One region of the Paenibacillus sp. J22R3 genome, then DNA from elsewhere that is predicted to be linked to it. Evidence: riboswitches for the same ligand, from Rfam matches in the RefSeq annotation. Region 1 holds a riboswitch; the other holds the start of a gene.
The links. Region 1 has a riboswitch for ZMP and ZTP ahead of rpiB (ribose 5-phosphate isomerase B). Riboswitches for the same ligand answer to the same signal wherever they lie in the genome.
Positions count from the first base shown of each region.

Region 2: another riboswitch for ZMP and ZTP. It lies ahead of AC0YN4_RS22315 (bifunctional 5,10-methylenetetrahydrofolate dehydrogenase/5,10-methenyltetrahydrofolate cyclohydrolase); the one in region 1 lies ahead of rpiB (ribose 5-phosphate isomerase B).

Region 1 covers NZ_JBWDNS010000006.1:162,322-170,248, reverse strand. Annotated here, with positions in the region: gene AC0YN4_RS24345 (N5-glutamine methyltransferase family protein) at 1-551, shown strand, start outside; gene spoIIR (stage II sporulation protein R) at 1,125-1,853, shown strand; gene AC0YN4_RS24335 (L-threonylcarbamoyladenylate synthase) at 1,945-3,111, shown strand; gene AC0YN4_RS24330 (manganese efflux pump MntP) at 3,329-3,889, shown strand; gene AC0YN4_RS24325 (low molecular weight protein arginine phosphatase) at 4,051-4,626, shown strand; ZMP/ZTP riboswitch at 4,766-4,848, shown strand; gene rpiB (ribose 5-phosphate isomerase B) at 4,966-5,433, shown strand; gene AC0YN4_RS24315 (TIGR01440 family protein) at 5,449-6,063, shown strand; gene AC0YN4_RS24310 (serine hydroxymethyltransferase) at 6,101-7,348, shown strand.
Region 2 covers NZ_JBWDNS010000005.1:239,379-247,305, reverse strand. Annotated here, with positions in the region: gene AC0YN4_RS22325 (sensor histidine kinase) at 1-1,105, shown strand, start outside; gene AC0YN4_RS22320 (cyclodeaminase/cyclohydrolase family protein) at 1,134-1,763, opposite strand; gene AC0YN4_RS22315 (bifunctional 5,10-methylenetetrahydrofolate dehydrogenase/5,10-methenyltetrahydrofolate cyclohydrolase) at 1,766-2,629, opposite strand; ZMP/ZTP riboswitch at 2,725-2,810, opposite strand; gene AC0YN4_RS22310 (sensor histidine kinase) at 2,906-4,789, shown strand; gene AC0YN4_RS22305 (response regulator) at 4,764-6,407, shown strand; gene AC0YN4_RS22300 (ABC transporter substrate-binding protein) at 6,506-7,846, shown strand.

The DNA of each region.
Region 1 (7,927 bases):
CAGTGGTTGATGTCGGCACAGGCAGCGGCGCCATTGGCGTGACGCTGGCAACGCTGCGTCCGCAGTGGCGCGTATGCGCGTCCGATCTGTCGCCGGACGCGCTCGCTGTCGCCCGAACGAATGCGGAACGCCAAGGCGCAGCGGCGCGCATGACGTTCGTGCAGGGCGACCTGCTCGGGCCGTTCGCGCAGACGCGGCCCGAGGAGCCTGGAGTCGACGCGAATGGCGGCGTGGCCGGCCTGCGCATCGACGTGCTGGTCTCGAACCCGCCGTATATTCCGGCGGGTGACATTGCCGGCTTGCAGCCGGAAGTGCGCGATCATGAACCGCGTCTTGCTCTCGATGGCGGCGATGACGGCCTGACGCCGTATCGGCGCATGGCCGAGCAGCTCATGCAGCTGTCCGCGCTGCCGCGCATCGTCGGCTTCGAGCTCGGCATGGGCCAAGCCGAAGCGGTCGCCGACCTGCTCCGCGGCATCGGCGCTTGGCGCGAGGTGCGCATCATCGACGACTATGCAGGCATTGGCCGACATGTGCTGGCGGTGGAATAGCCTTTGTTGTTGCGGTGAGAATCGCGCTTTCTATGGGGCTGAGAGATCGGAAATCGAACTCTCAGTATGACGATCAGCGGAAGCAGCTTCTAGTTGGAGCTGAGAGTACAAAAATCCGACTCTCAGCAGTGAACTAGCGTGTATATTTGCCTGAGAGTTCCGAAATTGAGCTCTCAGGCTTTTTGTTGGCCGTTTTGAAGGTTGAAATGGCGAAAACAGAACAGGTGCAGGCTCCAGAAAACGTTAGAATTAGCGACTATGCCGCTAAAGAGGACCAAACTAGCTAGTTTCCACCATTCTTAAGCGGCTATTCCGCTTACAGTTGTTCAATCCCAAGAGTGTTTTCTAAACGCCAACATGTTCCGCCTATAATAGCCGATTTTACGCACTCGAAACTACTCCAACTAACATACATGAGCCAAGTTACATGAGGCGCTGTTTCTCTTTTACTCTACGAAACTTTTTAAGAGGATTGATAGGTTTAGAGAGCCGCCGCGAGGGACATAATGGGGATATGATCGTTCCGGAACGCAAGCCGATGCACCGACGGGTGCCACAAAGGAGCTTGTCGTTATGATTCGCACTTATTCCCGTTTTCCTTATCGTCCGATTTATGGGTATGTCCTTCTTATCGCCGCAGTATTGCTTATGAGCTGGGAAAGTCAACGTGCCGATGCGGCGATTGCCGGCGGCGGCATTCCGTCTGAATCTATTCGTCTACGTATTCTAGCGAATTCCGACAGCGCGTCCGATCAAGCGGTAAAACGTGAGGTTCGTGATGCCATCGTAGCGGAAATGAACAACTGGGTGGCTGGTCCGCAAACAATCGAGGAAGCGCGTGCCACAATCCGCAATCATATGAGCGACATCGAAGGCATTATTTCGGCCGAACTCAGCTCGCGCGGTTTTCACTATGGATTCCAAGCGGAACTCGGCCAAGTGCCGTTTCCAACTAAAATATATGGCACGCAAGTGTACCCTGCCGGTAACTACGAAGCGCTTCGCATCACGCTCGGTGCTGGTGCCGGACAAAACTGGTGGTGCGTACTGTTCCCGCCGCTCTGCTTCGTGGATGCTGTGAGTGGGGAAGCGTCAACTCCGGCGGTAGCTGCAACAGCAAGTGTAAGTGCCAAAGCAGACAACGATGCAAAAGTAACCTCAGTCGCGGCAGATGCTCCTGCCCAAGATAAAGCTTCCGATCAAGATGTTCAAGCAGGTGAAGCGAAGCAGCCGGAAGTGAAGTTTTTTCTGTGGGAAATCATCAAGTCGATCTTGAGCTTCTTCCGCAGCCTCTTTAGCTAACAATTAATAAAGCTCAATCGCGCACCTCGCGATTGGGCTTTTATTGTATGGGAGAGGGCTGTTTGGATGGCGCTTGGCGGCGTATGGTATAATGGGGCAAAACAAAGCAGAAGCTGGGGATACGACATTGACCATCCATCTACGAAAAACATTACTCTGGGAAGTGGACAGCCACCACCCGCGTGACGGTGAACTTAACGAGGCTGCAGCTTTGCTGCGAGAAGGCGGGACCGTTGCTTTTCCGACTGAAACGGTCTACGGGCTAGGGGCGGATGCGAGGAGTACGGCAGCGGTTGAACGGATTTTTGAGGCAAAAGGGCGCCCCTCCGACAATCCGCTAATCGTTCATATCTCGGATCGCAAGCAGCTGGAGGAGCTGACACTTCCGCTGGAAGGAGAATCGTCCATGCTCGCTGAGCGGCTCATGGATCGTTTCTGGCCGGGGCCGCTGACGATTGTGCTGCCGGTGAAGCCTGGGGCTGTTTCGCCACGGGTTACAGCCGGACTTGCTACCGTTGCGGTGCGGATGCCTGCTCATCCTGTGGCGCTGCAGCTTATTGCTGCTTCGGGTTGTCCGCTGGCGGCACCAAGCGCGAATCGCTCCGGCCGTCCGAGTCCGACACTGGCCTCCCATGTGCGAGATGACCTGAGCGGCCTGATCGACGGTATTGTCGACGGCGGCGCTGCAGGTGTAGGCCTTGAATCGACCGTCGTCGAGGTTGACGGCGATCTTGTGCGGATCTTGCGCCCCGGCGGCGTGACGGCCGAAGCACTGCGCGAGGTTGCGGCGCAGGTCGATTTCGACGCGGTTGCCGCGCCGGGCGCCGGCATGGAGGCAGCCGCTGCTGCGCCATCAGCGGCGGAAGCTCGCGCTGCGGAAGCGCAGGCGCCGCGCTCGCCCGGCATGAAATATGCGCATTACGCCCCGCAGGGGCTGATGCACTTGGTCAAAGGCGACGCTGACGCCGTCTCCGCCTATATTCAGGCGGAGGCCAGCGCAGCGAAAGCGCGCGGCGAGCGCACAGGCGTGCTCGCCTTCGCCGAGCATGCTGCTCGGTACGACGCCGACTGCGTGCTCGTCGTCGGCAGCCTGGCGCAGCTGGAAACGGCTGCGCACGGCCTCTATAATGCGCTGCGCGAGTTCGACAATCGCGGCGTACAGCGCATTTGGGCCGAGACCTGCTCGGAGCAGGGGATCGGCCATGCGCTCATGAACCGCTTATCCAAAGCGGCCGGCCACGCGGTGGTCCACGTCTAGCGACGGCGCTTGCCGTGCTCCAGCTACGCGGTTGCTCTCACCGCGCCGGGCCTAGCGAATCCGCGCGCACCAAGCGCCACCGGTCCAGCCTTAACCGCATCACCCCGCCGCAGCCCGTGCCACCGGCCCTTTCGCGCGCCTAGCGCCTCCCCAAGGTCATCTTTCCAATCTTGTCCGCATATGCTTGTGGAGAGGTTGCGGACAAGGAGAGGATGAAATGGTTGAGGCGGGCATGCATGCCGGACAATTGCTGACGCTGCTGATCATTGCTGTGGCACTAGGGATGGATGCTTTTTCGCTGGGTATCGGCATTGGGCTCAAAGGCATTCGGCTGCAGGATATAGCAAAGCTTAGCGCGATCATTGCGCTTTTTCACATGATCATGCCGCTCATGGGCATTTTCACGGGTAAATATGTAAGTACGCTGCTTGGCGGCGTTGCGACGACTGCGGCAGGTGCGCTGCTGCTGCTGCTCGGCGGCCATATGATCTACAGCTCGCTGCGCGGCGACGCCGTAGAGTCGATCGACTATCGCAGTTCATGGGGGATGCTGCTGTTCGCGTTAGGCGTGAGCGTGGATTCCTTTTCCGTCGGCATCTCTCTTGGCATGTTCGATACGGACATGCTGCTGACCGTACTGCTGTTCGGCGTTGCCGGAGGGATGATGTCCGTATTTGGACTGCTGCTCGGTCGTAAGGTGGGGACAAGTCTCGGCGGGTACGGGGAAGCGTGCGGCGGCGTCATCTTATTTACATTCGGCTTGCTGTTCCTGTTCTGACCTTCCGGCACACGCACGCTTACGAATCATACAGCGATTCGTTAGCGCGAAACGAAATACGGCATAGCAATCTTGCGTCAGCATCATTTTCTTCACCAATTCACCAATTCACCAGTTCACCATATCCCAAACCACACCTACGAAGAGGAGCGAAATCAATCGTGAAACGGATTCTATTCGTGTGCACCGGCAATACTTGCCGTTCACCAATGGCTGAAGCGCTGCTTCGGGCGATGTCCCAGCAAAGGGGCATGCAGCTCGATATTCGTTCCGCAGGCGTGTCCACGATCGATGGACTGCCTGTTTCCAATCATGCACGGACAGCGCTGTCCAATCGTGATATCGCGCACAACGGCACCTCAAAAGCGCTCGAAGGCGGCTCGATTGCGTGGGCTGATCTTATATTGACGATGACTGCCAGCCATAAGAGGCAGCTGCTGCAGCATTTTCCGGCTGCGGTGGACAAGACGCATACGCTGCTCGAGTTCGTGAATACGGACCCCAAGGTGCTCTCGGACATCGCCGAACTGGAAGGGCTCTATTCGACCTGGCAGATCAAGCAAGCGCTGGGCCAGCCGCTGACTCCGCAGGAGCGGTCCAAGCTCTTAGAGCTGGAGCGGCAAATTCCCAGCTTCGATGTGGAAGATCCTTTCGGCGGATCGCTGGCCATGTATGAGCAGAGTGCGACCCAAATCGAAGCGGCGCTGGGCCGTCTCCTGGACCGACTGAAGGGATAAGTTTGATATTATTTCTGTAAATTTCCCTCTCTTTTCTTTGCGCCACAGAGAGTGCTTCCAAAGGATGGCAGATGCCGTTTCTTGCCGGCAACGATTGATTTTGAGGCCGAAATCCGTTATGATAAAAGCAACTAAAGACGGTTTCCGATGTAACTGGCGACGAAAGTGGGTTAAACCACGGTGGAGCATCGGATCATACGGCCGGTCGCCTGGGCAAAGAGCAGCGTGCATTATGCATGCTTGCTCTTTTTTCGTCTTTTTCGGCGAAATCAGGTATACTAATGCCATTGTGAATCGACAATTTCCGCCATGTGCGGTTCTATTGGGAGGAAAATGGATATGAAAATCGCCATCGGCGCAGACCACGCGGGCTACCGCTTGAAAGATGAGCTAGTTCCGTTTATCAAATCGCTTGGTCACGAGATTGAGGACGTTGGCTGCGATTGCGACCAGTCCGTAGACTACCCGGATTATGCTCTTCCTGTTGCGGAGCTTGTTGCACAAGGCAAGGCAGAGCGCGGCATTCTCATCTGCGGCACTGGAATCGGCATGTCCATCGCGGCTAACAAAGTCAAAGGCATTCGCTGCGCGCTCGTGCACGATATGTTCTCGGCCAAAGCAACCCGCGAGCACAACGATACCAATGTACTGGCCATGGGTGAGCGCGTTATTGGTCCCGGCGTGGCCCAAGAGATTATCCGGATTTGGCTCGAGACCCCGTTCTCTAGTGGCGAGCGTCATATCGGCCGTGTGAACAAAGTAATGAAGCTTGAAGCAGACTTCGCCGATGCGGCGAAATCTGAGTAAGGGGCGTACCCGGCGATGAGCGACCAAGACCACGGAATAAACAGCATGGATTCGGCAAAGCTGACCAAGGATGTAGAAACCATAGTCCGCGAGCTTGCAGCCGCGTCCGGCATTCGCCAAGGACAGCTGCTCGTAATCGGCGTGTCTACCAGCGAGGTGCTCGGACAGCGGATCGGTACATCAGGCACGATAGAAACGGCAGCTGCGATCTATGCGGGGGTCGAGAAGGTGCGTCAAGACTTGCAGTTTTATCCGGTTTATCAGTGCTGCGAACATCTCAACAGGGCCCTTGTCATGGAACGGGAAGCTGCCGAGCGGTATGGCTTAGATCTCGTTTCGGCAATCCCTGTGCGCAAAGCCGGCGGTTCGATGGCAGCCTACGCGTTCCAAACGCTGCAGGATGCCGTGCTGACCGAGACGGTTCAGGCACATGCGGGCATCGATATCGGCGACACCTTCATCGGCATGCACTTGAAGCGTGTTGCGGTACCGGTGCGACCAACGATTCGAGCAATCGGATCCGCGCATTTAACGATGGCTTACACCCGTCCGAAGCTAATTGGCGGGGAACGTGCGGTTTACACGCGAGAAGCGGCTGGCCCGGCAACATCTGCTGGCACTTGCGACTAACGAATATACTTATTTATCTTGAGGAGGACTCATCAACATGGAAAACCTACGTAAACAAGATCCGGAAATCCTGAAAGCCCTAGGCCTGGAACTTCAGCGCCAACGCGACAACATCGAGCTTATCGCATCCGAGAACATCGTTTCCGAAGCGGTATTGGAAGCAATGGGCACTGTGCTGACGAACAAATACGCAGAAGGCTACCCGGGCAAACGTTACTACGGCGGCTGTGAGCATGTCGATATCGCGGAAGATATCGCACGCAACCGTGCCAAAGAATTGTTCGGTGCCGAGCACGCGAACGTTCAGCCTCACTCCGGTGCACAAGCGAACATGGCTGTTTACCTGGCAGCTCTAAACCCGGGCGACACGGTTCTTGGTATGAACCTGGCGCATGGCGGTCACTTGACGCACGGCAGCCCGGTTAATGCATCCGGTCTTCTGTACAACTTCGTGGCCTACGGCGTTAACGAAGAAACATTTACAATCGACTATGCAGAAGTGCGCAAGCTGGCGTTCAAACACCGTCCGCGCATGATCGTTGCAGGCGCATCGGCTTACCCGCGCATCATCGATTTTGAAGAAATGGGCCGTATTGCTAACGACGTAGGCGCATTGCTCTTCGTTGACATGGCGCACATCGCAGGTCTGGTAGCTGCTGGCTTGCACCCAAGCCCGGTTCCACATGCACACTTTGTAACAACAACTACGCACAAAACGCTTCGCGGACCTCGCGGCGGTATGATCCTTTGCCGCAAAGCATGGGCGCAAGCGATCGATAAAGCAGTATTCCCGGGTTCCCAAGGCGGACCTCTGATGCACATTATCGCGGCAAAAGCAGTAGCTTTCGGCGAAGCGCTTCAGCCTTCGTTCAAAGAATACGGCAAGAACGTTGTCGACAACGCAAAAGCGCTTGCTGACGCTCTTATTGAGAAAGGCATCAACATCGTTTCCGGCGGTACCGACAACCACTTGATGCTGATCGACCTTCGCAACCTGAACATCACAGGTAAAGATGCGGAGCACGTTCTGGATTCCGTTCAAATCACAGTCAACAAAAACGCGATTCCGTTCGATCCAACGAGCCCGTTCATCACAAGCGGTATCCGTATCGGTACGCCTGCAGCGACATCGCGCGGCATGGGCGTAGACGCAATGGCTACAATCGCAGAAGTCATCGCCATGACGCTCAAGAATCCGAAGGACGAGTCCGTTCTGGAGAAAGCACGCGGTATGGTAAGCGACCTCGTGTCGCAATACCCGCTTTACCCGGGCATGACTTACTAATATCGACTTGGCAAAATCACAAAAAGGTGGCAAAGGGTTCATCCCTATGCCACCTTTTTGTGCGTTCCGTGGGGTTCAGTCCTGTGCCGCCTTTTTGCGTTCAGCACCATGCATGCCGCGGAGCCGGAATCATTAGTCAGGTGAGAGGGGAGCGCTGCTGCACTCCTGCCACCGCACGTTCAACTCTAACGAACCGTAGAGGTCTTATTTCGCCGTTTTCCCCCGATTTAAAATTCTAACGAACCGCACAGGTCTTATATCACCTCAATCATGCTCGATACCGCCATTTCCGACGAAATAAGCCCCCTGTGGTTCGTTAGAATTTTAGAAGACCCTATTTCCGCAAAATAAGACCTGTACGGTTCGTTAGCGAGAGTGAAATTGAGAGTGGGAGTGGAGGTGAGGTGAGGTGAGGGTACGAGTGAGTAACCACAGCAACTAGCTTGCCAACACCGCCGCCTGATACACAATTTCCCCGCTCGAACCCCTTGCTCATTTTCCTAACTGTCGCTCCTGCTACACCACAACTCATCGCCCCAACTATCGCGATCCGCAGTCCCGCCGCATACTGTTCCATCT
Region 2 (7,927 bases), on a different contig from region 1:
GCAAATGCTGAGCGTCGATAAGACGATTAAATTCGCAGAAAGCGACGATCCTTACACCCTGTCAGTGGATGCCCCGCTGCAGCCAATCGGGGAAGCGGCCGATGTGATATTGCTATTCCTGCCGTATATGCTGATCCCGATTCTATTGATTGCGGTTGGCGGAGCGCTTATCTATTCCCGGCTAATCGCACGGCCGCTTCTCTCGCTTAATCGAGTGGCCAAACGGTTGGCCAAACTCGACTTCTCCGTTACGAAGCCTGCGCTGAACACGAAGGACGAGCTGGGTGAGCTGTCGTTTAGCCTCAGCAAATTAGCGGTTAATTTGCAGCTGACGATGGGGGAGCTGCAGGATGCGAACGCCCAGCTCAAGAGCGATATCGAGCAGGAACGTGAGCAGGAAGCGAAACGGCGGGAATTCGTGGCGACGATTTCCCATGAACTCAAGACGCCGATAACGGCGGTCAGCGGTCAATTGGAGGCGATGATTGCTAATGTGGGCTCCTACCGCGATCGGGACAGATATTTGCGCCAATCGTATACGATCATGCAGGATATGGATAAGCTTGTGCACGAGATTCTGGAGCTGTCCAAGCTGGAAAGCCGGGATTTCCGTCCGCTGATGCGCAAGGTGGATCTAACTGAATTGGTGCGGGAATCGATGAATAGTATGAGCTACTTGGCAGATGTCAAACATATGCAGCTGGAGGTTGAGCTGCCGGAGGAAGCGATGATTACGGCCGATGAGCGGCTCATGTCGAAGGCGGTATCGAACATTATTACGAATGCCGTTCAATATTCCGGGGATGCGGAGCGGGTCGTTGTTCGACTATCGGAAGAGGTGCCTGCTGCCAATGAGCAGCGTGATCCTTGTACCTGGTATAGACTTGAAGTGCTGAACACCGGTGTGCAGGTAGAGGAATCGAAGCTGCCTCGATTGTTCGAGCCTTTCTACCGGGCAGAGCAGTCACGCAGCCGCTCAACCGGCGGCAGCGGACTTGGTCTCTATATTGTCAGCAAAGTACTGGATGCTCATGGCGCTGAATATAGCATTGCCAATACGGCCGAAGGAGTGCGCTTCAGCGTAAGGGTGCAGGGAGCGGCTTGAGGGTGTAAAGGGAAGCAGGAACCGGACATTAGATTCTGTCGCGAACGACAGCTAATGTCCGGTTTTTGAGTTGTTCAATTTCAGCGATAAGGGCGGACCGTTTCGCTGCATAATGAGCCTTAATCCCTTCATCCTTCAGCGCCGCTAAATTGATCTCTACCGTTAAGAGCGCAGCTTGCGCGGCGGCTTCAAGCAGCACAGCACCGATTCCCAGGTCTGAGATGACATGCGCATTCGTGCAGGAAGCAATGCTTAGCGTCGACTGCAGCGCCGCGCTGCATACCTCCATCAGTCGGAGCGGGGCTTCGATGGCGGCAATGGTTGCGTCATGGAGCGCCTCTTGACGAAGCGATTTCTCAGCCTCGCTTTGCTTGGGCAGCTTCAGTGCAAGCATATAACCGTCAAAGGCTGCCATGTCGGAGGCGAGCATAGCTTCACATGAAGTGGATAGTCGGCTCATCTCGTTCAAGGTCGCATTGATTTCGAGACGAGCATCCGCGTATTTCTCCCCTTGCGAGAGATGTGCCGCCATTGCCGTCATGGCTGTGCCGAGCGCTGCGGCAAGTGCGGCTGCGCTTCCGCCGCCCGGCGTCGGGTCGGAGCTGGCCGCCTTCTCTAGGAAGCGGCGAATGGAATCATCCCACGTTACAGTAGACATCGTTACGCATCCCCTTTCAGAGACATCTGGATATCGATAGCTCTCATCAGATTGCGATACAGGATCGCCGTCGTTAAGGTGCCAACGCCACCGGGAACCGGCGAGACAGCCGCTGCCGCATCTCCCAGATCTGCAGCTGCATCACCGGTGATCGTACCATCGGCAAGCTCGTTAATACCTGCGTCGATGACCGTTAAGCCCGGATGCGCCATGTCCTTCGTAATCACCTCCGGCTTGCCAACCGCAACGATGGCGATTTCCGCATGCTTCAAATGAGCGCCTAGATCAGGCGTCCTGGAATGACAAACGGTCACGGTAGCATTCTCGCGTTGAAGGAGATGGAACAACGGCAGCCCGACCGTCTGCCCTCTGCCTACTAAAGCCACGTTGCGTCCTTCTAACTGGTACCCGTAATGCTTAAGAAGTCCGATGCAAGCCTGCGGCGTTGCGGGCTGCAACCCTTTATCACTACCGGTGTAAACCGCCAGCTTATTCGACGGTGTAACACCGTCGATATCCTTGGCAGGGGCAATGCAAGCCTCAATGGCAGCTGCCGATAGATGCGCGGGCAGAGGGAGCTCAAGCATGATGCCGTGAATGTCTTCATCCGCATTCAGCGCTGTGATGACGCGCTTCAATTCCTCTTCCGAGACATCGGTTCCGAAAGTATGGAGCTGAAACGATATGCCCAGCTTCTCGGCAATCTTCTGCTTGGAGCGTGCATAATAAGCTGAAGCAGGATCTCCTTCGACTAGTAGTGTCGCCAGAGAAGGCTGGTTTCCATTCTTCTTCCATTCCTCTACGCGGGCCGCTATTTCCGAATACATAAGCTCTGCCGCTTCTTTCGCTTTCAAGACAATGGCCATAGAGATCTTCTCCCTCAAATTGGAATTGAGTGACCTGCATGTACGAAAAAAAGCATTCGCGGGCAGGCTCGTCGCAAGACATAGCCAGCCGCAAATACTTCTCCCCAGGCGAACGGTGTATTTCGATCCGCATGCTCCCTCGTGGTTCATTCCACTGATTTCGCCAGTTGCATGCAGCGTTATTTTCCTAGAGTGTAGCATGCAGAGGTGTCTTTGAACAGGGCTGTGCTATAATGTTGCTGGATATTGGGAACATGCGAAAGGAGCAAAGCAACTGTGCTGATAAACTGGTTCTATCCCAATTGGCTGCGGAATCAAGTGATTCGCAACAAAATCATCGCCATTTATATTCCGCTTATCATTGTGCCGCTGCTTGTGCTGGGTTTTGCGTCCAACAGCATTTATACGAATGCGATCGTCGATAAGACGATCAGTAACGTGAGCGACAACTCCTCGCTGATCATCACGCGAATGAATGGGATCATGACGAATGCGGAGAGCTGCGCGAATATCTTGACGATTAACTTAAACCGCGTCATTCAAGACCATAACAAAGGGGAAATCAGCCGGGAGCGCTCGCTGCTGCTGTCGACCTTGATTACCAATCAGCTTAGTTTTGCGCTGCTCGTCTTCCCGGATGTCGAGAGCGCTGCATTCATTGATACCTATGGCACGATCTATGGCACCTCGGCTGCGATTGAGAACGCGGGTGAGCCGCAGCCGGAGACACTTCTGCAAACCGCAATGCTGAAGCGCATTCGGGAAACGACTGGTCAGAACATCTGGTTTCCGATGGATAAGAGAAACTTTCTTACACTCGGGGCAGATGAGCCGGTGCTTACGGTGGGTAAGAAAATCAACAACATCTACACCGGCCAGGAGCTCGGTCTGTTGGTGCTTAATGTGAAGGAACAATCGCTCTCGGCGATTTACAATAACATCGGTACGGACCAGAGCGGCAGCTACATGCTGACCGATCAAGCCGGAACGATCGTCTCCTCGACAGACAAGGAACAGCTGCTGAAGCCCGTTGAAGATCAGGCGCTGCGGCAGTGGATCAATGAGACGAACAGCGGCTCGACAATCGATCGGTTCCAAGGGGACAAGCTGCTTGTGATCAGCTCGGAGATGCCGAAGTTCGGCTGGAAGCTGATCTCCATGGAGCCGTTTAACGCGTTGACAGCAGATAATCGCAAAATCACGGCGCTCATTATGACGATCGGCTTCTTCTGCTTCTTGTTCGCGCTGATGGGTGCCGGCATTCTGAATCGACTCATTGCCAGGCCTATCGTGCTGCTGACCAAGTATATGAAGCTGGTGAAAGAAGGGAATTTTACCATCCAACTGCCGGTCAAATCGAATGACGAGCTGGGGCTGCTCGCATCCGGCTTTAATACGATGCTTACTCGCATTAATCAGTTACTGGATAATGTGCGGTTCGAGCAGAAGAAGAAACGGGAGTATGAGCTTGCTCTGATTCAATCTCAAATAAAGCCTCATTTCTTATACAATACGCTCGATGTCATTTATACCCTCTCGGAGATCGGGCGGGTCAAGGATGTGCAGCGCACAACCAAATCGCTCGCCGACTATTACCGGATCGTCTTAAGCCAGGGGAAAGAGGCGATTCCCCTTCAGGATGAGCTGCAGGGACTGCGCGATTATTTGGCCATTCAGCGAATTCGGTATGCCGATGTGTTTGATTACCAAATCGACGTGCAGCCGGAAGTGCTCTCCTGCACGGTGCTGAAACTGACGCTGCAGCCGCTCGTGGAGAATGCCATCTATCATGGCCTGAAGACGAAGGGGGAGTTTGGCCACCTCATCGTGACAGGCGGCATCGAAGGGCAGGATTTGCTGCTCACCGTGAAGGACGACGGAGTCGGAATTCCGCAGCACCGCCTGGAGACCTTGCTGCAGCCAAGCGCGGATACCGCCAAGACATCGGCAGTCGCGCCGTTGTCCGCTGCCGGAAATACGGGGAGCTCGTTCGGGATGCGCAGCGTGGACAGCCGGATTAAGTTGTATTTTGGCGAGGGGTATGGACTGACGCTGATCAGTGAACCCGGCGTGGGAACAGAGATACAAGTACGATTGCCAATGGAGCAGCAGGAAGAGACGGGAGGCGGCAAACATGTTGAATTTACTGATCGCAGATGATGAGTCGATCTTCCGCGAGTATTTGCGCACGGTGCTGGACTGGGAGTTATATGGCTATCGAATCATTGGTGAAGCGAAGAACGGGCTTGAAGCGCTCGAAATCGCCCGGAAGATAACGCCGGATATCGCGCTTGTCGATATTACGATGCCATTCATGGATGGGCTGGAGCTGGCTCAGCGTTTGAAGGAAGATTACCCCGGCATCAGCATCGTGCTGATCACGGGACATAATGAATTCGACTATGCGAGGCGTGCGCTGAAGCTCGGTGTCGAGGACTATATCTTAAAGCCATTCTCCAAGGATGAGCTGACGCTTACGCTGCTGAAGCTGCAGGAGCATCACCGCAAACAGAGGGAAGAGCAGTCGACGCATCTGAAGAATTTGCAGCTGATGAAGGAGAGCGTGCTGAACCGGCTGGTCAGCGGAGAATTAGCCGAACATGAGGATGTGCTTCTGCAGCAGCTCAGCTCCTATCAGCTGCGGCTGGATGCCAAAGCTTATGCGGTCGCTTGTATCGAGATCGATGAGATTGATCGCAAGTGGGGCGAGGTCAGCGAACGGCTGCTATGGAAATATGCCGTGACCAACATTCTTGCCGAAGCGATGGAGGATTCCGGCGGGAAGCCTGTTATCTTCAATGGACCGGAAGGGCGAATTATCTGTCTGTATGGCTTGGCGCACGGTGCTGGGGCTGCTGCAGTTACTTCGCAATCGCCGCAGCCGGAGCTTCCGAAGCTGGAGCCGTTCGAGAAGCTGTGCATGCTGATTAAGCGATATTTGAAACTCACGATTACGATCGGCGTTGGCCAAATCTATAGCGGAATTAGCGGCATACGCTGCTCTTACGAAGAGGCGCTAACGGCGCTGCAGAACAAGTTTGTGCTGGGTAATGACCGCGTCATCGCCTTCGGGCAGCATATCTCGAAGGAAGGAACAGGCGTGCAATATCCGCCGGAGCTTGGCGATGAGCTGCAGCTGCTGCTGCGTGCACAAGATGATGTGAGAATTGAGGCTAAGCTAAGCGAGCTGTTCCGGCTGATCCGGGAGAAGAAGCTGTCGATCGACTATACCTACGTAATCTGCATGAGCCTCGTATCGGTCTGTCTCGGTTATGTCAGCGAAGCGGGTCAGCCGATTGAGGATTGCTTCGGTGAGCATTTCTTCCCGTATCACGAAATCCGCGAGCTGGCCTCCATAGACGAAGCCGAGCGGTGGATGAAGGAGCTGTTCACCAAGGCCGTTCACTATACGAGGCGTTACAAGAAGACACGGTCGTCTATTATAGCCCAGGCGGCCAAAACCTTCATCGAAGAGCAATACGGCGATGCCGAGCTTGGCGTAGAGAAGGTTGCCCAGCATGTGTTCATCAACGCCAGCTACTTGCGCGCCGTGTTTAAGAAAGAGAACGGGATGACCGTCACGGATTACATTACGCATATTCGGATGAATAAAGCGAAGGAGCTGCTCGGAGCAGGCAACCGCAAGCTGTCGGATATCGCGGAGAGTATCGGATACAGCGACGGCAGCTACTTCAGCAAAAGCTTCAAGAAGTTCTTCGGTTGGTCGCCGAGCGAATACGAGAATCGGATAAAAGGGAATGAAACGATGCGCGGATAATACAAAACGCCATCGTTTTTTCCATTATCGGGGGTGAAAGGGCATTTTATAATGAGAAACGTAAGGGATGCACACAGTATTAGGGGAGGGTATTAAAGATGAAAAAATGGACACTAATGCTTATTTCAGCTGTGATGGTAACAAGTTTGGCGGCCTGCGGCTCGAATAACGACACAGACAAGAATGCGACGAATACGGGCAGCAACAACAAGCCGGCAGAAGAAGGCACAAACGCGCCAGCCGAGAATACAGAGCCGGTTAAGCTGCGGATTTACGCGCAATATGCGGATGACGATACGAAGAAGCCTTACGATTATGCAGTCGCTGAGCTGAAGAAGGAAATGCCGAATGTGGAGCTGGAGCTTGACGTGCAGGCGCAAGATGATGGACAGAAGCTCAAAACGTATGCAGCGACAGGCAATTTGCCGGATATTTTCCAAGCGGGTCTTGATATTATCAATACGATGAAGAAATCAGGCAACATTCTGGAGCTTGACCAATATGCCGACAAATTCGGTTTCAAGGACAAAATGCAGCCGAGTGCCATGAATACGCTCGTCACGGAAGACGGCCATATCTACGCCTTCCCGTATGCCGGCAATGAGCTGGCGCTGATGTTCTACAACAAGGAGCTCTTCGAGACCAATAACGTGAAGGTGCCGACAACCTACGATGAGCTGATGACGGCCGTTAAAGCATTCAATGAGAAAGGTATTACACCGCTCTCCCTATTTGCGAAAGAGAAATGGCCGACCGTTGCCCTGTTCGATATGTTCGCGACTCGCACGGAGCCGGCGGGCATTACGAAGCTGGACAAAGGCGAGGCAAAAGCAAGCGATCCGGCGTTCAAGCAAGCAGCGGAGCAAATCGTAACGCTTGTACGTGCAGGCTTGCTGCCGAAAGGCGCAACGAACCTCAACTACGACCAAGCGGCAGCGCTGTTCCATGAAGGAAAAGCGGCGATGTTCGTCAACGGTCAGTGGGAAATCGATGCCTCGACCAAAGCGCTTGGCGACAAATTGGGCTACATGTACATCCCGGCAGCGGATGCAGCGGCGTATGATGGTGCCAAATTGAACTTCAGCGGCGGCGGCGGTCCTGGCGGCTACGCGGTCAGCTCGGCAACGAAAGACCCAGAGCTTGCGGCGAAAGTAGCAGCGTTCATCGCAGAGAAGTATGCGGAGTACAAATACACCGAGCGCGGTACGCCGTTCGTGGCAACGAAGGTCGATAAAGCGATCATCAACAAATTCCCGACGATCATGGAGCAGCTGGCTACAGATATTCCGAACATGAAAACAACCTCGTTCGCATGGGGTCTGAGCAATCCGAAGTTTAAAGCGGCGATTGAGGATGCTTCGCAGAATTTGATGACAGGCAACTATACGGCAGATCAGTTCGTGCAAGACGTTGACAGTGCAATTGAAGCTTCGAAGTAAGGAAGCGGCTTGAAACATGAGGTTTGAAGCGCCGTCCGATAGCGGTGCGGCGCGTAAGCTTTAACCGGAAAAACCCATGCC